2 regions of the Methylobacterium sp. WL69 genome follow, and region 2 is predicted to be linked to the other one. Evidence: predicted binding sites of a transcription regulator. Region 2 holds the regulator's gene; the other holds the start of a gene.

Region 1 (10,804 bases), on a different contig from region 2:
GATCACGGTCGCCTTGTTCCGCGCGAGATCGGTCATGCTGCCTCCCCGGGGTGCTCCTGCCCTGCTCTTGGCCTGCTCCCGCGGCGGCGTGGCGACCGCTTCGTCGCGCGGGGGCACGATGACACAAGGCGCGGGAGAGGCGATCCGATCCAGCGGGATCGGTCACGGCTCCGGCGGGCCGGACCCCCCGTCGCGATCATGCGCCTCGCCCGTCCGCAAGCCGTTTTAGCCTCGTCCGATCCGGCGGTCATTGAACGGCCGTCGGATAAACCCTGATTGTTCAAAGATCGGTCTTCATCAAGAGTTCTTTTAGACACGGCGTACATGCTCGATGGGACGTAGGATACCAAGCATGCACCCGAAAACCCTGGCCTGGGCGACCGCCGTGACGGCAACGGCGTGCGCCCTCGGCATGACGGCGGCGACGGGACTTCGGATCGAGCCGTCGCACGGGCTGATGTGGACGGCAGGCATCGGCCTCCTCGTTGCCATCCAGGCGTTCTATACGCGCTACCGGCCGGAACCGTTCATCGCCGATCTGATCGGGACCCTCGCCGTGAACCTGTGCGCGTCCTGCATGATCGGCGTTGTCGCGCTCGCCGGTCTGGCCGTGAACGCGCCCCTGGTCGATGGGGCGCTGATCTGAGCCGATGCGATGCTCGGCCTCGATGCGCGAGCGATGGTCGAAACCGTCTCGCACTGGACCGTCCTGCACGGCCCCCTCGCGTTCGCCTGCCAGTTTTCGGTGGTTCTGCTGGTGTTTGCGCCCTCGATCCTCGTCGTCCTGCGTCGAGCCGAAGCGGCCTGGCGGTTCTGCGCCATGATCGGTCTCTCCGGGCTCGCCTGTGCGCTCCTGTCGATTCCGTTCCCCGCCATCGGAGCCTTTCCCGGACTGCAGATCCCCGACGACGTCGTCGCGCGACTACCGCTGGGGGCGGGCCTCTATCACATCCCGACCTTCGATGCCTTCCGGTCCGAACTCGCGACGGTCATTCGCCTGTCGGAGTTGAACGGCGTCATCACGTTTCCGTCGTTTCATGCCGCGTTTGCCTGCGCGACGGCGCATGCCTTCCTGCCCGTACGGCCCCTGCGCTTGCCCGTCGTGGTCTGGACCGTTGTGGTGATGGCCTCCACCATCGTGATCGGCGGCCATTACTTCGTCGATGTGTTGGCCGGCCTCGCCCTGTTCGCGGCGGTCGCTTCCGTCGCGCGGCCGCACAGGACGGCTTCGCGTCTCCCGAGGATGGCGCCGGCGATGACCTCCGCCGCGTGAGACGCCGACCGGCTCGCCGTGGCTCCAGCGGTTATGGCTGTCCGCAACGGGCCCGACCGCATCGTCGGCGCCTGCGCCGCCGTCTCCTGGACCGTCACCCGACGGTCATGGGCCCGGTTTAATCCCGGTCGTGACGAAGAAATTTTTGGGATGCCGCCATGTCCGACGCTGCCCTGGCCTCGACCGGACCGGTCGCGCCCAGTCCCACCGGCAAGCCCACCCTGGACCACGCCATCCATCCGGGCGGCGTCATCGCGTTCCTGCTCGTCCTCGTGGCCGGCCTCGGCTACGCCGTCTTCAGCCTGATCGCCGACCTGAACGCGGTGCATCAGGAGCCCCTGGCGATGGGCGCCTTCGCGCTCCTCGGCCTCGCCCTGCTGATCGCCCTGGCCTTCGAGTTCGTGAACGGGTTTCACGACACCGCCAACGCCGTCGCCACCGTGATCTACACCCACTCGATGCCGCCCCTCGTGGCGGTGATCTGGTCCGGGACCTTCAACTTCCTCGGCGTGCTGCTGTCGTCCGGCGCCGTCGCCTACGCCATCGTCACCCTGCTGCCCGTGGAGCTCATCCTGCAGGTCGGCTCGGGCGCCGGCTACGCGATGATCTTCTCCCTGCTCCTCGCCGCCATCATCTGGAACCTCGGCACCTGGGCCCTCGGCCTGCCGAACTCGTCCTCGCACGCCCTCATCGGCTCGGTGCTCGGCGTCGGCGTCGCCAACCAGCTCATGGGCGGTCAGGACGGCACCTCCGGCGTCGACTGGACCCAGGCGTTCGGCGTGTTCAAGGCGCTGGCCTTCAGCCCGGTCTGCGGCTTCGTGGCGGCGGCCCTGCTGCTCCTCGCCCTCAAGTTCGCCGTGCGCCGCAAGGACCTGTACGAAGCGCCCAAGGGCGACGCGCCGCCCCCCCTCTGGATCCGCGGCGTCCTGATCCTGACCTGCACCCTGGTGTCGTTCTTCCACGGCGGCAACGACGGGCAGAAGGGCATGGGCCTGATCATGCTCATCCTCATCGGCGCCGCCCCCACCGCCTACGCCCTGAACCGAACCATGACCGCCGACGCGACCCCGGCCTTCGTCCAGACCTCTGAGGCCGCCGGCGCCGTGTTTTCGGCCCATGCCGGCGGGGCGGCGCGCCCCGAGGCCGCCGAGGCCCGCAAGATCGTCGCCGACGCCCTGAAGGCGAAGGCCCTCGACAAGCCGGAGGTGTTCGCAGCCCTCGCCGCGCTCTCGGGCGACATCGCGGCGTCCGTGAAGGGCTACGGCTCGCTGCAGCAGGTCCCGGCGGCGGCGACCTCGAACGTCCGCAACGACATGTACCTCGCCTCCGACGCGATCCGCCTGCTGCCGAAATCCGGCGCGACCCTGTCCGAGGCCGAGACGAAGACCCTGAAGGGCTACACCGAGCTCCTCAACGAGGGCACCCGCTACATCCCGGGCTGGGTCAAGGTCTGCGTCGCCTTGGCGCTCGGCCTCGGCACCATGGTCGGCTGGAAGCGCATCGTCGTCACCGTCGGCGAGAAGATCGGCAAGACCCACCTGACCTACGCCCAGGGCGCCTCGGCCGAGATCGTGGCCGCGGGCACCATCGGGCTCGCCGAGCTCTACGGCCTGCCGGTCTCGACCACCCACATCCTGTCCTCGGGCGTCGCCGGCACCATGGCGGCCAACGGCTCGGGCCTGCAGATGTCGACGGTGCGCAACATGGCGCTCGCCTGGGTCACGACCCTGCCGGCCGCCATCGTCATCGCCGGGACTTTGTTCTTTATCCTTCGCCACGTCTTCTGAGGCCGGTACCTGATCCGCGAGCTTCGCGCGCGCCGTCGTGAGGCCCCGCCGGATTCATGCCGCTGCCGGGTGGGTGTTTTCGAACGCCGCGAAGCGCGGGCGGGAAGCGGCACGGGCCCCCGTCCAGTTGGGGCGGGGTGATAGCAGAGGGATGATCGCGTGTGCGTAAACCCCTGGTACGCCGGGCGGAGCGTGGGTGCGCATCCTCTCCTCTCCCCGCCTGCGGGGAGAGGGCCGCAGGCACCCCGTCGTGCCTGCGGCAAGCGCAGGCGAAGCCGCAGCGACGGTGAGGGGGCTTCGTCGGAGGAGGCTCTTCCGGAATCGCCCCCTCACCCTCGGCTGCCGCCTCGACGCGCTCCCCGACTAGGGGGAGACGCGTCCCTCTCCCCGCAAGCGGGGCGAGGGGATGCGCACCTGGGACTTCGCGTCTCGCACAACGCACTGCGACGGCGGCTTCAGACCACACGAGTAGACAAGTCCCGCACTGCCCGCGCGGCGCGGCCTACCGCAGGGTCGACGACTCGCCGGCCTTCAGCGGGCGATCCTCGCCGTCACGCCCGCCCGCGGAGACGTGGGAGTTCAGGCGTTCGAGGTGGTCGAAGACGTGTTCGAAGGCGGCGGTGACGGCCTGCTCGAAGGTGCCGTCGTGTTTGCCCTGGGCCGCCTTGAGGCCCTGGAGCAGCGCCTGGTGCTTGTCCGTATCGCTCGACATGGCAGTCCTCTTGGCAGTCCACTTGGCCGGGCGGAAGGCCGGCGTCATGGAAGCAAGCGCCGATCCCGGCCGGAGTTCCGGACGCGGGGCCGTTCGCGCGGGCGCCGGGTCAGGCGAGGGCGGGTTCGGGGCTCGGCCGGCGCGCCCCGACGGCCTCGGCCAGCAGCTCGGCCACGAGGTCGGCCTGGGACACGATGCCGACGAGGCGGTCGTCGGGGCCGACCACGGGCAGGTGGGTGAGGCCGGCATCCTGCATCCACGGCACGAGGTCGGCGATGGGCGTGTCGGGGCGGACGGAGCGCACGGGGCTCGTCATGATGTCCTCGACGCTGCCGTGGGGGGCGCGGCCCCGGGCCAGGGTCAGGGCGACGCGCCGGGCGATTCCGAGGCGCGGGCCGGGCCGCTCCCACACGGTCTTGTCCAACAGGTCCGTCTGCGTGACGATGCCGAGGATGCGCGCGCCTTCGTCGGTCACCGGCAGGGCCTTGACCCGGTGGCGGCGCAGGAGGTCGAGGGCCTCGTGCAGGGGCGCGTGCGGGGCCACGGCGATGACGTGGCGGGACATGATCGCCGCGCATGTGACCGGGCCGGCGGCGCGGCGGCGGTAGGCCGCGAGCTGCGCCCCCGCCAGGATCGCCTTGAGGTCGTCGCGCCCGATGTCGAGGACCTGATCGTAGGCGTCCAGCACCGCGTCGAGGTCGGCCGTGGTGACGCCGCCGCGGGTGGAGGGCGCCGGGTCGGCCGCTTTCTGGGAGCCGGCATGCGGGTAGGCCCGCCCGGTGAGGTTGTTGAACAGGATCGCCACCGCCAGGAGCAGCAGCGAGTTGGCGGCCACGGGCCACAGGACGAAGCCGTAGCCGAGGTCGTGGATCGCCGGGCCGCCGAGGACCGCCGTGAGGGCGACGGCCCCGCTCGGCGGGTGGAGGCAGCGCAGGGTCGTCATCAGGCCGATGGCGACCCCGATGGCGACGGCCGCCGCCACGGCGGGATCGGCGATCATATGCGCCGCCGTGACCCCGACCAGGGCCGCCACGAGGTTGCCGCCGAGGATCGACCAGGGCTGGGCCAGGGGGCTCGCCGGCACGGCGAAGAGCAGCACCGCCGACGCCCCCATGGGCGCGATGAGGGCGGGCCAGGCCGGGTCCGCTCCGAGGGCGAGGCGGCCGACGAGCCCCGTCACCAGGATGCCGACGAGGGCCCCGGCGGCCGAGCGCAGGCGCTCGCGCCGGCTCAACGGCTGGGTGTCCGGCAGGAGGTGACGCAGGGACAGGCGCATCGTCGGAACGGGCCTCGGCGCTGTTTTGCGGGGCGTGTCGTGGGGGGCGTGACGGGAGCCCGTTACGTTCTCGTCTCGGGGCGCAGCGGGGGGCCGTCGAAGCGCCGGCGTCATAGCAGATCGATGCGGTCTCGATTAACCCGGCCAAGATCAAGGCGGGCAAGCGCGCATCCCCTCGCCCCGCTTGCGGGGAGAGGGTTCGAGACCCCTGGCCGGGTCTCGAACGAGGCGGCAGCCGAAGGTGAGGGGGCGCGGTCGGAAGAGGCTCCTCCGGAAGCGCCCCCTCACCCTCGCTGCGGCTTCGCCTGCGCTCATCGCAGGCACGACGGGGTGCCTGCGATCCTCTCCCCGCAGGCGGGGAGAGGGGACATGCGCACCGGTTCGACGGGCCAGTCACCCCGCGCCCGAGATGCGGACGGCGCGCCCTGGGGCGCGCCGCTTCGGAGGCTTTACGTCAGACGGCGCGGGCCTGGTGCAGGTGCTCGATCTGCTGCTGGGTGTAGCCGAGGTCGAGGAGCACCTCGTCGGTGTGCTCGCCGAGCAGGGGCGAGGCGACGATGTCGACGGTCATGTCCGAGAACTTGATCGGGCTGCCCACGGTCAGGTACGAGCCGAGCTTCGGGTGCGGGACCTCGACGACGGTGCCGCTGGCGCGGAGCGACGGATCGACGGAGAGCTCCTTCATCGACAGGACCGGCGAGCACGGGATGTCGAACTTGCGCAGGATGTCGACGGCCTCGAACTTGGTCTTGTCGGCGAGCCACGCCTCGATGACGGCGAACACGTCGAAGATCTTGTCCTGGCGGGCGCGGGCGGTGTTGTAGGCCGGATCGTCGATCCACTCCTCCTTGCCGATGGCCTTGCAGATCGGCGCCCAGGCGTGACCCTGGATGGTGAAGTAGATGTAGGCGTTGGGGTCGGTCTCCCAGCCCTTGCACTTGAGCACCCAGCCGGGCTGGCCGCCGCCGCCGGCATTGCCGCCCCGCGGCACCACGTCGGTGAACTCGCCGTGGGGGTACTGCGGGTATTCCTCGAGGTAGCCGAGGGCATCGAGGCGCTGCTGGTCGCGCAGCTTGACCCGGCACAGGTTGAGCACCGAATCCTGCATGGACACGGCGACCTTCTGGCCGGTGCCGGTCTTGTTCTTGTGGTGGAGCGCCGTGAGGATGCCGATGGCCAGATGCATGCCGGTGTTGGAATCGCCGAGCGCCGCCGCGCTGACGGTGGGCGGGCCGTCCCAGAAGCCCGTGGTGGAGGCGGCGCCGCCGGCGCACTGCGCCACGTTCTCGTAGACCTTGAGGTCCTCGTAATGGTGGCCGTCGGAGAAGCCCTTCACCGAGGCGAGGATCATGCCCGGGTTGAGCTCCTGGATGCGGGCCCAGGAGAAGCCCATGCGATCGAGCGCCCCGGGGCCGAAATTCTCGACCATGACGTCGGACTGCTTGATCAGGGTCTCGAGCACTTCCTTGCCCTCGGGGGTCTTGGTGTCGAGGGTGAGCGAGCGCTTGTTCGAGTTCAGCATGGTGAAGTAGAGGGCGTCGGCATCCTCGACGTGGCGCAGCTGGGTGCGGGTGACGTCGCCGGAGCCGGGACGCTCGACCTTGATCACGTCGGCGCCGAACCAAGCCAGGAGCTGGGTGCAGGCGGGACCGGCCTGGACGTGGGTGAAGTCGATGATCTTGATACCCTCAAGCGGCTTACTCATGGCGGCGTTCTCCCTGATCGGTCGGTGTCGGACACGAAATCGTTTCGGTAGGGTCCGCTTCGGTGCGGGCTCTTGGTTTTGGCCTTGAGGCGTCTGGCCCGGTCAGGCCGTCTCCACCGCGCCCGGCGAGGGCGCGCGGGATTCGAATTCGGCGAGGCGGCGGCGCAGGTCCCGCTCCTCGGTCCAGCGACGGGTGTCGTCGCGGATGACGGCGGAGATGCCCGCGACGGTGCCGTCGGCGCCGTGCAGCATCCCCACCGTGAAGGCGATGGAGAGGGCATGGCCGTCCTTGTGCACGGCCGGCACCCGCAGCACGTCGGCGCCGTACCGGGTGACGCCCGTCCGCATGGTCTCGAAGTAGCCGTCCCAGTGGCGCCGGCGGTGGCGCTCCGGGGTGATGAGGTCGAGGGACCGGCCCAGGGCCTCCGCGGCGCTGTGGCCGAAGATGCGCGTCGCGGCGGCGTTCCAGACCACGATGGCGCCGCTCGCATCGGACACCACCACGGCGTCGCCGAGCGTGCCCACGAGATCGGCGAAGTCGATGGCCTGCGTCGGGGAACCCACGGACTCGGCCATGCCTCAGCGCGGGTCCGCCGCCGGATTGTTGCGGAGCAAGACAGTCGTTCGCAAGTGCAGCATGGACGGGACGGGGTGGTGCGGACGATGATCCGAGCGCATGATCGCCTCCTCCGGGCATTCGGCAGTCGTCGGCCCTTGGCGGGCCTGACGAGGACTTGCTTTTTCTGTCCGCCTGTTGTTGGTATTTGGTATGCCAAGCATTTCGGACTGTCAACCGACCATTCCGGCCCCCGGTGAGGGACCGTCGCCGGCGCCGAGTCCCGACCCCGCGATTCTCGACCCCGCGATTCTCGACCCGGCCGTGGGGCGGGGGCCGGGCATCCGCATCACCCAGGAGGCGGCCTACCGCTTCACCGTGGATTTCGGCGACCTGATCGCGGCCCTGCCCGTCGACGAGGCGCCGCCCGCCGGCGAGGGCCTCGGGCCGTGCCCGGAGCAGCTCCTGGTGGCGGCGGTCTCGAACTGCCTGTGCGCCAGCATGGTGTTCGCCCTCGGCAAGTTCCGCCAGGAGGCGGGGGGCGTCGCGGCCGACGCCCATTGCCGGATCGTGCGCAACGCCGAGGGGCGCCTGCGCATCGGCGGGATCGAGGTCGCCATCGCGCTCGGCCAGCCGGCCGAAAACCTGCCGCGCCTCGACCGGGTGCTGGAGCAGTTCGAGCGCTTCTGCACCGTGTCGCAGAGCGTCGAGGCCGGCATCCCCGTGGCCGTCACCGTCCGGGACGGGACCGGACGACGCCTGCGCTGAACCGAAGCTTTTCAAAAGGAGACATCCGCGATGCCCACCGACACCAGCCGCGCCGACGCGCCCGAGGACCTCGCCCGCCTGTTCAACGCCCGCGCCAATGCGGGCGACGTCGCCGGTCTGGTGGCCCTGTACGAGCCCGACGCCGTTCTGGCCGCCGGCGCCGTCGTCGCCACGGGCCACGCCGAGATCGAAAAATTCTACACCGACCTGCTGGCACGCAAATCCGATTTCCCCGCCGTCGAGACCCTGCCGGCCCTCCGCAACGGAGACCTCGCCATGACCTTCGCGCGCCTGCCCAACGGCCACGTCTCCGTGGAGACGGCCCGGCGCCAGGACGACGGCGGCTGGCTCTGGGTGATCGACCAGCTCAAGATCAAGCCGCTCACCCCGGCCGAATCGGCGTGACGGAGGTTGTTCCCCTCGCGCCGGAACTGACCGGCCGCCTCGGCTTCGCCCATCGCCTGCCCGTGGCGCCGCCCCTGCCCCCCGGCCGGCACGCCCTCGGGCTGTTCGACACCCGCGACGCGGTGCTGGTGGTGCCCGACGGTCTTCGCCCGGGCCGGCCGGTGCCCCTGGTGGTGCTGTTCCACGGCGGCGGCGGCAGCGCGGAAAAAATCCTGCCGATGCTGGAGGCCCACGCGGCCGCCGAGGGCTTCCTGCTGCTGGCCCCACAATCCCTGTTCCCGACCTGGGACCTCGTCATCGGCGGGCACGGGCCGGACCGCGAGCGCCTGTCCGAGGCCCTGGCCGCGGTGGCCGCGCGCTTTCCCCTCGACCCGCAGCGCTTCGTCTTCGCCGGCCATTCCGACGGCGGCAGCTACGCCCTGTCCCTCGGGCTCGCCAACGGCGACGTGGTCACCCACGTGGTCGCATCCTCGGCCGGGTTCTTGTCGGTGCATTGCCAGGCCGGGGCACCCCGGATCTTCCTGTCCCACGGCACACGGGACGAACAGATCCCCATCGACCGCAGCGCCCGCCCCCACGCCGCCCGCCTCGCCGCCGCCGGCTACGACGTCACATATGTCGAATACGACGGCCCGCACGCCCACCAGTCCGAGGTGGTGGCCCAGGCCGTGGCGTTTTTCCGCGACGCTTGATTCGGTTCATCGCCGAGGGCGGCGCTGACGCGCGGGTCCCCCTCCTTCCAGGCGGGGCGATGGCAGAGGGGTGCATGCGTTTGGGTCGGCCCTTGCCCGTTCGCGCAGAGGGTCTGCGCGCATCCCCTCTCCCCGCCTGCGGGGAGAGGGCCGCAGGCACCCCGTCGTGCCTGCGGCGAGCGCAGGCGAAGCCGCAGCGACGGTGAGGGGGCTGCGTCGGAGGAGCCTCATCCGGACGCGCCCCCTCACCCTCGGCTGCCGCCTCGACGCGCTCCCCAACGAGGGGGAGACGCGTCCCTCTCCCCGCAGGCGGGGCGAGGGGATGCGCACCGGAAACTCTGCTTCTTCGACGACGCCCTTCTGCGGCGGCTTCAGACCGCGACCATCAGCTGCGATCGCCCTGCCGTCCAGCGGAAGGGGGCCTGCATGCGCCCCACGCCCACATCCGGATGCCGTCCCGTACCCCGTCGCTGCACGCGATCGGCGCGTTCGCATCTGTGTGAGTCCAGTCGCCGCGCGCGGGGCGAGGGGATGCGCACCGGGGACTCCGCTACTTCGACACCGCCTCCGGGGCCAGGGCCTCGAAGGGCAGCCAGCCCTCGAACGGCTCCAGGCCGGCCTCGGAGCGATACCAGCGCCAGACCTGCCCCGACGCGTTGGGGGAGTACCAGCGCCCGGCGCGGCCCTCGGCCAGGATGGTGCCGAGGGTGGGGTGCCGGAGCCAGACCCTGTCGATGGTCTGCGGCGCCGTGGTCATCCGGCGCCATTCGGGTTTGGGCGGCATGGTCGCGCTCGCGTGCGGGGGGCCGGAACGGGTGCGGGGCCGGACGGATGTCCGGCCCCGCGTGTCGTGGCGTTCGGCTCAGGCGGTGACGATGCGCGGGGCCGGGGCGGTCTCGGTGGCGAGCTGCGCCTGGGCGACGACGCGCTTGCGCCAGGGCTTCAGCACGGCGATGGCGAGCAGGGAGGCGAGGATGTTGGCACCCGCGGCGACGAGGAACACGCCGTCCCAGCTGCCCGTGCTCTGCTGGAGGTAGTTGGCCACCGGTACGAGGAGGGCCGCCGTGCCTTTTGCCGTGTAGAGCAGGCCGGCATTGGTGGCGGCGAACTTGGTGCCGAAGGTGTCGGTGCAGGTCGAGGGGAACAGGGAGTAGATCTCACCCCAGGCGAAGAACACGAAGCCCGAGAGCAGCACGAACCACAGGGGATCGTGACCCCAGAGGTAGAGCATGTAGATGCCGAAGCCTTCCATGGCGAAGGCGATGAACATGGTGTTCTCGCGGCCGATCTTGTCCGAGACCCAGCCGAAGAACGGGCGGGTCAGGCCGTTGAGGACGCGGTCGATGGTGGCCGCGAAGGTGATCGCCACCATGGTGATGCCCATGATCGTCACGGGCACCTTGTCGACGCCGATGTCGGAGGCGATGGGCTTGAGGTTGGCGGTGATCATCAAGCCGCCGGCACCCACGATGACGAACATGAAGTACATGAGCCAGAAGATCGGCTGACGGGCGACCTCGCCGGGGGTGTAGTTGCGCCGGGTCTGGATGATGTTGGCGTTGTTGACGGCTTCCGGAACCTGGCCCTTCTTCGGCGAGGTGAAGAAGAACGCCAGCGCGCAGACGACGAG
Region 2 (10,804 bases):
GCTGTCCAGCACCGTCACCTGCCGGGTCTGCATCGTGTAGCCCTTGCAGGCGTCGCCCGAGAAATCGATGACGATGCGCCCGCGCGCACTCTCCACCGCCCGGGTGCCGCCGCTCTGGGCCAGGGACAGGTCGTAGACCGCCCGGTGACTGGCGAGGTGCACGGGCTCGGCGGCGCCCGCCCCGGTGGCGAACAGGACGAGACAGGCCGTGGCGCGGGGCAGACGCATGGGGTCTCCTGATGGGGGTGGATCGGGATGCGGCAGTCGCCCCTCAGATAGGCCGCCCCTCCCCCACCGGCAATGCGGGGCCGCCGGCACGCCTCGTCCGGCCAAAGGCCGGGGGTCGAAACGCGACCGCGGGAAACACAGTCGGTGGAAATTCAGTTGACGGACCCACGGCCGGCTCAAACTTGGCCGGTGGAAACTTGACCGCTCTTCCGATCACCGTCGAAGCCGCTCTTGCCTCCGGCTCGCGCGCTCCTGTACGGTTCGCCCGTCGCCGAAGAGAGCCCGAGGCGAACGTCACCCGTCCGGTCCCGAAGTCGCCAGCCGCGGAGCCCCGCCGCTGTGCCTCCGTGCCCGCGACGCCGAGGGTGAGCGAGGACGATGTCGGGAGGGGGCGATGACGGATACGATCCCGAGCTGGTCGGACGAGCGCGTCGATCTCCTGCGCCGCCTGTGGCAGGAGGGCCTGAGCGCCAGCCGCATCGCCGCGCAGCTCGGCGGCGTCACCCGCAACGCCGTCATCGGCAAGGTCCATCGCCTCGGCCTGTCCGGCCGCGCCGCGAAGGCGTCCGACACGGTCCTCCCCCGCAAGAAGGCCGCCCGCGAGGGGGAAGCCCAGGCGGCGGAAGGGGCCGGGGCCGAAGCGACCGGGGCGGCGCAGGGCGCCGAGACCGGCACGGCCGAACCCGGAGCGGTCATCGCCATGGTGCCCGTGGCCATGGTGCCCGTGGCGGCCGAGGCGCCCGCCGCCCGTGCCGAGGCGGCGCCCGTCGCGCGGGTCGAGCCCGTGGCCCTGGCGACCTCCCGGCGCGTGACGATCATGGACCTGCGCGAATCCATGTGCCGCTGGCCCCTGGGCGACCCGACCACGCCCGAGTTCCACTATTGCGGCGACCGCGCCATCACCGGCCTGCCCTACTGCACCCACCACGCCGAGATCGCCTATCAGCCGGCGGCCGAGCGCCGGCGCGACCGCCGGGTCGGCGGCTTCCGATGAGCCCGGCCGGCGGCTTCCGCTGAGCCCGGCCGGCGGCTTCCGCTGAGCCCGGCCGGCGGCTTCCGCTGAGCCCGGCCGGCGGCTTCCGCTGAGCCCAGCCGGCGGCTTCCGCTGAGCCGGGCCGGCGGCTTTCGCTAAGCTTGGCCGGCGGCTTCCGCTGAAGCGGACGCGTTACGGTTCGGCGCCGGCGAACATCTCGTCGAACGAGTAGCCCGAGCCCCGCACCGTGCGGATCGGGTCGCTCTGGCGGGGCCGGTTGAGGGCCTTGCGCAGGCGCCCGACATGAACGTCCACCGTGCGCTCGTCGATGTAGACGTCGTGCCCCCAGACCCCGTCGAGGAGCTGTTCCCGCGAAAACACGCGGCCGGGGCTCTGCATCAGGAATTCGAGGAGCTTGAACTCCGTTGGCCCGAGATGGATCTCGCGGCCCTCCCGGCGGATGCGGTGGCTGAGGCGGTCGAGCTCGATGTCGCCGGCCACCAGCAGGTTGGCCACGTGGGCGGGCTTGGCCCGCCGCAGGAGGGCCCGCACGCGGGCGAGGAGCTCGGGCACGGAGAACGGCTTGACGATGTAGTCGTCGGCGCCCGTGCCGAGGCCGCGGATGCGGTCGCTCTCCTCGCCCCGGGCCGTGAGCATGATCACCGGCAGGCGCTCGGTCTCCCTGCGCGCCCGGATGCGGCGGCACAGTTCGATCCCCGACAGGCCGGGCAGCATCCAATCCAGGAGGACGAGGTCGGGGACCTGTTCCTGCATCCGGATGTCCGCCTCGTCGCCGCGCGTCGCGGAGTCGACCACGAAGCCCTCGGCCTCGAGGTTGTAGCGCAGCAGGAGGGTCAGGGCCTCCTCGTCCTCGACGATCAGGATCCGCGTACTCATCACCCACGCCCGCTCAGTATACGCCCGCCCACCATGCGCCCCCATGCGAAACCGGGGACGTCCGGACCGGGTCCGAACGCCCCCGGAACTGTCCCGTCTCCAGGGTCCCGGCGATGGGCCCCGGTCCCCGCCGTCCCTCAGACGCCGGTGGCCACGTCGAGGGGCGGCACGTCCACCGTGGCGTAGTTCGAGGCGTCGTTCTTGGGACGGTCGCTCTCGGCCAGGCTGTTCTCGCCGGTGACGAGGTAGTGGATCGTCTCGGCGATGTTGGTGGTGTGGTCGCCGATGCGCTCGATGTTCTTGGCGACGAACAGGAGGTGGGTGCAGAACGAGATGTTGCGCGGGTCCTCCATCATGTAGGTCAGGAGTTCGCGGAACAGGGAATTGTAGAGGGCGTCGATGGCGTCGTCGCGCTCCCAGACGTCCAGAGCCGCCTTGGTGTCGCGGCTGGCATAGGCGTCGAGGACGTCCTTGAGCTGCTCCTGCACGAGGTCGCTCATGTGCTGGACGCCGATGACGATCTTCTGCGGCTGGACCTGCTCGGCGATGGCGACCACGCGCTTGGCGACGTTCTTGGCCAGATCGCCGATGCGCTCGAGGTCGTTCGAGACGCGGATGGCCGAGACCGTCTCGCGCAGGTCGATGGCCATGGGCTGGCGCCGGGCGATGAGCAGGATCGAGCGCTCCTCGATCTCGCGCTGCAGGGTGTCGAGGCGGTGATCCGCCGCGATGACGGCCTGGGCCAGGGGTACGTCGCGGCGCACGAGGGCGTCGCTCGCCTCCGTCATCATCTTCTCGGCGATGCCGCCCATCTCCGAGATGGAGCGGCGCAGGTCTTCGAGGTCGGTGTCGTAGGAACTGACGATGTGGTCGGGCATGTCGCACTCCTCGGTCAGGCCCGTCTCGGAACCTGCCACGTGGCGTTGGGGCGGGATACGGGGGTCGATGTCCCCCGCCCGAGGATCAGAGTGCCTCGCGAAACGCCCGATCGCGGCCGCTCCGCTCGAATCCGGCGGCGCGGCGGGCGTTTCGCGGGAGGCCCTCAGCCGAAGCGGCCGGTGATGTAGTCCTGGGTCTGGCGCTTCTCGGGGTTCATGAAGATCCGCGTCGTCGGCCCGAACTCGACGAGCTCGCCGAGATACATGAACGCCGTGAACTGCGAGATGCGCGCGGCCTGCTGCATGTTGTGCGTGACGATGACGATGGTGAACTCGGAGCGCAGCTGCTCGATGAGCTCCTCGATGCGGCCCGTGGAGATCGGATCGAGGGCCGAGGTCGGCTCGTCGAACAGGATCACCTCGGGGCGCTGGGCCACGGTGCGGGCGATGCACAGGCGCTGCTGCTGGCCGCCCGAGAGGCCCATGCCGGACTGCTTGAGCTTGTCCTTGACCTCGTCCCACAGGGCGGCCTTGCGGAGCGACTCCTCCACGCGCACGTCGAGGTCGGCTTTCGGCAGCTTCTCGTAGAGGCGCAGGCCGAAGGCGACGTTGTCGTAGATCGACATGGGGAACGGCGTCGGCTTCTGGAACACCATGCCGATGCGCGAGCGCAGCTCGTTGAGATCGACCTTCGCATCGAGGACGTTCTGGCCGTCGAGCAGGATCTGCCCTTCCGCGCGCTGGTCCGGATACAGGCTGTAGATGCGGTTGAAGGTGCGCAGCAGGGTCGACTTCCCGCAGCCCGACGGGCCGATGAGCGCCGTCACCTGGCGGTCGTGGAAGTTGAGGTTCACGGATTTCAGACCGTGGAAGCTGCCGTAGTAGAAATTCAGGTCCTTCACGGCGATGCGGACGGGGGAGTTCTCGTCCGCCTTGTGGCGGCCGGTGAGCTGCGCGGCGGTGATCCCGGAGGCGGCGTTCATCGGTGGCAATCCTTCGATCGAGCGGGGGGCGGTGGGAGCGGCGCGCGGATCAGCGCGCCCGCTCGCTCTTGATGACGAAGCGGGCCACGATCGACAGGGCGAGGATCGTGACGGTGATCAGGAGGGCGCCGGCCCAGGCGAGCTGCTGCCAGTTCGGGTAGGGCGAGAGGGCGAACTGGTAGATCATCACCGGCAGGTTCGGCACGCCGCCCATGAGGTTGGGTGAGAACCAGCTGTTGTTGTTCAGCGCCGTGAACAGCAGCGGCGCGGTCTCGCCGGCGATGCGGGCCAGCGCCAGGATGATGCCGGTGACGATGCCGGCCGAGGCCCCGCGCCAGGTGATGGCGGTGATGACCTTCGAGGGCGGGGCGCCCAACGCCGCGCCGGCCTCGCGCAGGGTCGAGGGCACGAGGCGCAGCATGTCCTCCGTGGTCCGCACGATGACCGGGGTGGCGATGATGGCGAGGGCCACGGCGCCGGCCCAGCCCGAGTAGCTGCCCATGGGCCGCACCATGAGGGTGTAGACGAACAGGCCGATGAGGATGGAGGGCGCCGACAGCAGGATGTCGTTGAGGAAGCGCACGAGGTCGGCGAGTTTCGAGTTGCGGCCGTACTCGGCGAGGAAGGTGCCGGCCATGACGCCCACGGGCGTCGCCACCACGATGCCGAGGAACGTCATCACGAGGCTGCCGAGGATCGCGTTGGCGATGCCGCCGCCCTCGGAGCCGGGTCCGGGCGTCGGCTCGGTGAAGAGAAGGGGCGAGAAGCCCTTCACGCCCTCGATGATGAGCATGCCCAGGATCGAGCCGAGGACGAGGATGCCGACGAGGGTGGCCAGGGTGCTGGCGCCGATGAGCATCTTGTCGGCGATCCGCCGTCCGGAACGGACCCGGCTGGCCTGGAGGGGTGGCGCGGTGCCGGCGACGGTGTTGAGCGCGTCCATGGGTTCTGGCTCCGGCGAACTCACGCGACCTTCACGCGTCGCACGAGCAGGCGGGCGACGATGAGGACGACGAAGGTGATGACGAACAGGATGCAGCCCAGCGCCATGAGCGAATTCAGCTGCAGGCCGTCGGCCTCGTTGAACTCGTTGGCGATGCGCGACGCGATGGTGGAGCCCGGATCGAACACCGAGGCCGAGAGGCGGTTGGCGTTGCCGATGACGAAGGTCACCGCCATGGTCTCGCCCAGCGCCCGGCCGAGGCCGAGCATGATCGCGCCGATGATCGAGACCGAGGCCTGGGGCACGAGGACGTGGCGCACCACCTCCCAGGTGGTGCAGCCGATGCCGTAGGCGCTCTCGCGCAGCACCGTGGGGATCTGGTCGAGCATGTCGCGGGTGATCGAGGCCACGAACGGCACGATCATGATGGCGAGGATGATGCCGGCGGTGAGGATGCCGACGCCCGACGGCACCCGGGCGTAGAACAGGGTGCCGACGATGGGCATGCCTTCCACGAGGTTCGACACCGGCACCTGCACGAAGCGGGCGAACAGGGGCGCGAAGATGAACAGGCCCCACATGCCGTAGATGATGCTCGGCACCGAGGCGAGGAGCTCGATGGTCATGGAGACGGGCTTGCGCGCCCAGCCCGGGCAGAGCTGCGTCAGGTAGACGGCGATGCCGAGGGACAGGGGCACGCCGATGAGCAGCGCCAGCACGGCGGAGGCCAGGGTGCCGATGATGGCGACGAAGGCGCCGTACTGCTCCTGGCCGATGTTCCAGGCGCTCGACGTGATGAAGCCGGGACCGAATTCGGCGAAGGCCGGCCAGCCGCCATAGGCGATGGAGGCGAGGATGCCGAAGAGCACGAGGAGGACGAGGATCGCCGAGGCGTAGGAGGCCGCGCGAAACAGCTGGTCGCCGAGGCCACCGGGCTTGCGCTGGGCCGAAGCGGCCGTCCGCGTCAGGGAGATCTGTTCAGTCAAGGCGCCCATCCGAGTTGGTCTCTTCTCTCTGCGGCGTCTACAGCGCGGCGTGTCCCGACGCGAGCCGATCGTGTTCCATGGGACGGGCCCGGCGCATGCGCCGGGCCCGTCGATGGATCGCCCGTCCCTCGAAGGGGACGAAGTCTTACCTGCCGAAGACAGGCTTACAGGTTGACGACGGGCTTACATGTTGAAGACGGGCTTGCCGTCCTTGGCCTTGATGTCCTTCCACGCGTCGTGGATCAGACCGACGACGTTGTCGGGCAGCGGCACGTAGTCGAGGTCGACGGCGAGCTTGTCGCCATTCTTGTAGGCCCAGTCGAAGAACTTGAGCACGTCGGCGGCCTTGGCCGGGTCGGCCGGCTCCTTGTAGACCAGGATGAAGGTCGCGGCGGTGATCGGCCAGGCGTTCTCGCCGGCCTGATCGGTCAGGGAGATGCCGAAGCCGGGGGCGGACTTCCAGTCGGCGCTGGCGGCGGCGGCCTGGAAGGCCTTGTCGTCGGGCTGCGGGAACTTGCCGGCCTTGTTCTGGATCAGGGCGTGGCTGAGCTTGTTCTGCTTGGCGTAGGCCGACTCGACGTAGCCGATGGCGTTGGGGACCTGCTTGACGGTGGCGGTGACGCCCTCGTTGCCCTTGCCGCCCTGCCCGGCGGGCCAGCTCACCGTGGTGGCGGCACCGAACTCCTTCTTCCAGGCCTCGGAGGCCTGGGAGAGGTAGGTGGTGAAGATGTTGGTCGTGCCCGACGCGTCGGAGCGGTAGACCGGGGTGATGGTCGCCTCGGGGAGCTTGACCCCCTCGTTGAGCTTGGCGATCTTCGCGTCGGACCACTTGGTGATCCGGCCGGCGTAGATCTCGGCGATGACCTCGCCGGTGAGCTTGAGCTTGCCCGGCTCGACGCCGGCGATGTTCACCACGGGGACGACGCCGCCCATGACGGTGGGGAACTGGACGAGGCCGTCCTTCTCGAGGGCCGCACCCTTGAGGGGCGCGTCGGTGGCGCCGAAATCGACGGTCTTGGCCTGGATCTGCTTGATGCCGCCGCCCGAGCCGATGGACTGGTAGTTCAGCCCCATGCCGCTCTCCTTGCGGTAGGCTTCGGCCCATTTCGAATAGACCGGGAACGGGAAGGTGGCGCCGGCGCCGGTGATGTCGGCGGCCAGGGCGGAGGTGGCGAGCTGGGCGGTCGCGAGCCCGAGGGCAAGGGCGTAGGCGAAGGGTTTCACGAGGCTCTCCGTGTCTGTCGAGCGGGAGGGGGGACCCCGGGCCCGCGCGATCCGCGCGCCCTCGATCCGCCACGACCCGTTAACCGCCCGATGGTGCGGCTCTATGACCGCGACGTGACACGCCGATGACAGCGGCCGCCGGAGCCGAATGGCACGGTCTCCCGCCTTCGCGCGTTGGAACCTGATCCGGACTTCGGCCCATGGCGGTCCGTGCGGAGCGATGCGGCCCTGACGGGGAGGCGACGGTGACGAACGAAGCGAGCAGCGGCACGGCGCCGGCGGACCCGGGCGACGGCGTCTTCCTCGATCTGCACGTGCAGCGGGAGGCCCTGGAGCGCAGGCTCGTCCTCGTCCAGCAGCAGCAGCAATTCGGCACGAACGCGGACGCCATCGCGCGGGCCGGGAGCGAAGAGCGGGAAGCCCTCCTCGACCTCGACCGGGTGCTCACCCTGATCCGGGCGGCGGAGTATCGGCGGCAGCCGGGCGCGCGGCGCTGGTAGGCGGCGGAGACCGGGCGCTCAGTCGACCCGGCGGCGGTCGCGCTCCTTGTGGCGCAGGCGCAGGAGCAGGTCGATCTGGCCGTCCGGAATCGGCAGCGTGTCGCAGGTCTCCTCGTAGAGGGAACGCAGGGCGGTGCCGAGGCGGTAACGCGTGTCGTCGGTCAGGGTCGGGTGTGCATCGCCATCGTGCCCGCAGCCCCTGTCGATCCCGGTGACTCTCTGGTCCAACGTCTCAGTCCCTCGTCTCGAGCGATGTTCAACGCCTGCGCCGAATCAGGGCGTACCCGTCACCCCGCGAGAGTCCCCGATCATGGTAAACAAACCCTTAAGACATCGGTCCGGGAAATAGACGCTGGATCTCGGCGGGAGCCGAACCAGGATTTGGGGCCTAAGCGTGGTGTCGGATACGACGTCGGGGCCGATGTTTTGTTTCAAAGCAGGTTTCCCTGCCCCGCCTCACGCCTCCGCCGATTGCAGCAGGCGGGCGGCCGCCGCGCGGGCCTCGTCGGTGATCGTGGCGCCGGCGAGCATCCGGGCGATCTCCTCGCGCCGCGCGGGGGCGGCGAGGGAGGCGACACGGGTGGCGACGCGGTCGCTGCCCTTCACCGGGTCCTTGGCGATGAGGAAGTGCGTCTCGGCCCGGGCAGCGACCTGGGGCGCATGGGTGACGGCCACCACCTGGACCCGGGTGGCGAGGCGTCCGAGGCGCGCGCCGATGGCATCGGCCACGGCGCCGCCGACGCCCGTGTCGATCTCGTCGAAGATCAGGGTCGGGGCCGAGCCCTTGTCGGCCAGTACCACCTTGAGGGCGAGCATGAAACGCGAGAGCTCGCCGCCGGAGGCGACCTTCATCATCGGCCCGGGGCGGGTGCCCGGATTGGTCTGCGCCCAGAACTCGACCCGGTCGTAGCCGGCGGCATCCCGCGACTCGGGGTCGGTGCCGATCTCGGTGATGAAGCGGGCGCGCTCCAGCTTCAGGGGGGGCAGCTCGCCCTTCACTGCCGCGTCGAGGGCCTTGGCGGCCTTGCGGCGCCCTTCCGTGAGCTTCGTCGCCGCCTTGGCATAGGCGGCCTCGGCCTCGGCGAGGGTCTTCTCCAGGCCGCCGAGGGCCTCCTCGCCGGCATCGATGGCGGCGACATCCGCGGCGTAGCGCTCGCGCAGGGCCGCGAGATCATCGACGGGCACGTCGTATTTTCGCGATGCGGCGCGGAGCGCAAACAGCCGCTCCTCGACGCGCTCCAGCTCGCGCGGGTCGAACTCGGCCTCGCGCAGGGCGGCGTCCAGGACCGTGTGGGCCTCGTCGAGGGCGGTCAACGCGGCGTCGAGGGCGGCGACGCAGGGCTCGACCAGGGCGGGCAGCTGCCCGGCGCGGCGCTCGAGCTTGCGCAGGGCGGAGGAAAGGTGGGCGACGCTCGGGCCGCCGGACGCCTCGATGGCCTCGTTGAGTTCGCGGGCGACCTTCTCGCCCTGCTGCATCACCGTGCGGCGCTCGGCCAGGCCCGTCTCCTCGCCGGCCTTCGGATCGAGGGTCTCGAGCTCGTCGACGGCGTGGCGCAGAAAATCCACCTCCTTGCGGGCGGCGTCCACGCGGGCCCGGTGCTCGCTGAGGCCGGTGCGGGCGGCGCGCACGCGCCTGGCCGCCTCGCCCACCTGCCCGAGGGGGCCGTGCAGGCCGCCGAAGGCGTCGAGGATGGCCCGGTGGGTGCCGGGGTCGGCCAGCGCCCGGTCATCGTGCTGGCCGTGGATCTCGACCAGGGCGGCGCCGATGGCGCGCAGGACCTGCACGCCCACGGGCTGGTCGTTGACGAAGGCCCGGGTGCGGCCGTCGGCCATCTGGATGCGGCGCAGGATCAGGTCGCCCTCGGTGTCGAGGTCGGCCAGGGCCGCGAGCGCCCGGGCGGGGTGGTCGAGGCCGAGATCGAACACGGCGGTCACCGCACCCTGGGCCTCGCCGTGGCGCACGAGGCGGCCGTCGCCGCGCCCGCCGAGGGCCAGCGCGAAGGCATCGAGCAGGATCGACTTGCCCGCACCCGTCTCCCCGGTCAGGACGCTGAGCCCTTCGCGAAAATTCAGGTCGAGCTTGTCGATGAGGACGATGTCGCGGATCGCGAGCTGGCTCAGCATGCCGCGGGTTCGGCCCTGTTGGAAACGGTGGCCACGTTTGGGTGCCTCTCACGAAACGCCCGTTCGGCGCCGTCCCCGGCGACGGGGGGCGCGGGGGCTTTGCGTGAGGTTCTCTTAGCGGGATTCGGGGTCGGACGGAAACGCCTGTCCGCCTCGGCGGAGACGCGCGGGCTCCGCCGAAGGGCGGCCCCGTGCGCGGCCGCCGGTCCGGATCACCAAGCCCGCGCGGGGGCGCCGGTCCGGATCACTGCGCCTCGGCGGTCCGGCCGATGACGCCGCGGTAGACCTTGCTCAGCCAGGAGGACTTCTCCTCGCGCGGCTCCAGGCCGCCGTTCTGCAGGAGCGCGAAGGCGTCCTTGTACCAGGGGCTGTCGGGGAAGTTGTGGCCGAGGACGGCGGCGGCGGTCTGGGCCTCGGCGGTGATGCCGAGGGCCATGTAGGCCTCGACGAGGCGCTCCAGGGCCTCTTCCGCGTGGCGGGTCGTCTGGTACTTGCTCACCACATCGCGAAACCGGTTGATGGCGGCGGGGAAGTTGCGGCGCTCGAGGTAGAAGCGGCCGACCTCCATCTCCTTGCCGGCGAGCTGGTCGCGGGTGATCTGGATCTTGGCCTTGGCGTCGGTGGCGTATTCCGAGGTCGGATACTTCTGGACGAGCTCCTGCAGGCCGGCCAGCGCCTTCTCGGAGCGGTCCTGGTCGCGGGTCACGTCGGGGATCTGCTTGTAGTGCGACATCGCCATCAGGTACTGGGCGTAGGCCGCGTCCTTGCTCGCCGGGTGGCGCTGGAGGTAGCGCTTCGAGGCCGAGATGGCGTCGTCGTACTTCTGGCCCTCGTAGTTCGAATAGGCCGTCATCAGCAGCGCGCGGCGCGACCAGTCGGAATAGCTGTAGGCCTTGTCGAGCTCGCCGAACTTCTTCGAGGCGCCCTCGTAGTCCTTGTCCTCCATCCGCGCCAGGCCGTCGCTGTAGAGCTTGTCGGCGGGAACATCCGGCACGACTTCCGGCTTGTACTTCTCGGCGAAGGGGTTGATCGAATCGAGGGCGTCGCAGCCGCCGAGGCCCACGCCGC

Evidence for each region. The regulator PhoB, encoded in region 2, activates phosphate uptake and scavenging genes when phosphate is short. The targets are predictions, from matches to a motif close to TGTCATNNANCTGTCAT.
Region 1: FV218_RS15555 (inorganic phosphate transporter) is a predicted target of PhoB. The motif match lies at 1,366-1,382, and genes of this name have one in related genera.

The regions. Positions count from the first base shown of each region.
Region 1 covers NZ_VRUZ01000060.1:4,279-15,082, forward strand. Annotated here, with positions in the region: gene FV218_RS15540 (nuclear transport factor 2 family protein) at 1-36, opposite strand, end outside; gene FV218_RS15545 (hypothetical protein) at 353-646, shown strand; gene FV218_RS15550 (phosphatase PAP2 family protein) at 656-1,273, shown strand; gene FV218_RS15555 (inorganic phosphate transporter) at 1,432-3,060, shown strand; gene FV218_RS15565 (hypothetical protein) at 3,563-3,772, opposite strand; gene FV218_RS15570 (HPP family protein) at 3,882-5,048, opposite strand; gene frc (formyl-CoA transferase) at 5,503-6,753, opposite strand; gene FV218_RS15585 (PAS domain S-box protein) at 6,856-7,329, opposite strand; gene FV218_RS15590 (OsmC family protein) at 7,634-8,077, shown strand; gene FV218_RS15595 (nuclear transport factor 2 family protein) at 8,108-8,482, shown strand; gene FV218_RS15600 (esterase) at 8,479-9,174, shown strand; gene FV218_RS15610 (hypothetical protein) at 9,725-9,958, opposite strand; gene oxlT (oxalate/formate MFS antiporter) at 10,037-10,804, opposite strand, start outside.
Region 2 covers NZ_VRUZ01000084.1:4,762-15,565, forward strand. Annotated here, with positions in the region: gene FV218_RS17900 (cell envelope integrity EipB family protein) at 1-228, opposite strand, end outside; gene FV218_RS17905 (GcrA family cell cycle regulator) at 623-1,222, shown strand; gene phoB (phosphate regulon transcriptional regulator PhoB) at 1,394-2,098, opposite strand; gene phoU (phosphate signaling complex protein PhoU) at 2,236-2,976, opposite strand; gene pstB (phosphate ABC transporter ATP-binding protein PstB) at 3,141-3,959, opposite strand; gene pstA (phosphate ABC transporter permease PstA) at 4,009-4,902, opposite strand; gene pstC (phosphate ABC transporter permease subunit PstC) at 4,923-5,897, opposite strand; gene pstS (phosphate ABC transporter substrate-binding protein PstS) at 6,072-7,112, opposite strand; gene FV218_RS17940 (hypothetical protein) at 7,358-7,612, shown strand; gene FV218_RS17945 (hypothetical protein) at 7,631-7,840, opposite strand; gene recN (DNA repair protein RecN) at 8,069-9,736, opposite strand; gene FV218_RS17955 (outer membrane protein assembly factor BamD) at 9,981-10,804, opposite strand, start outside.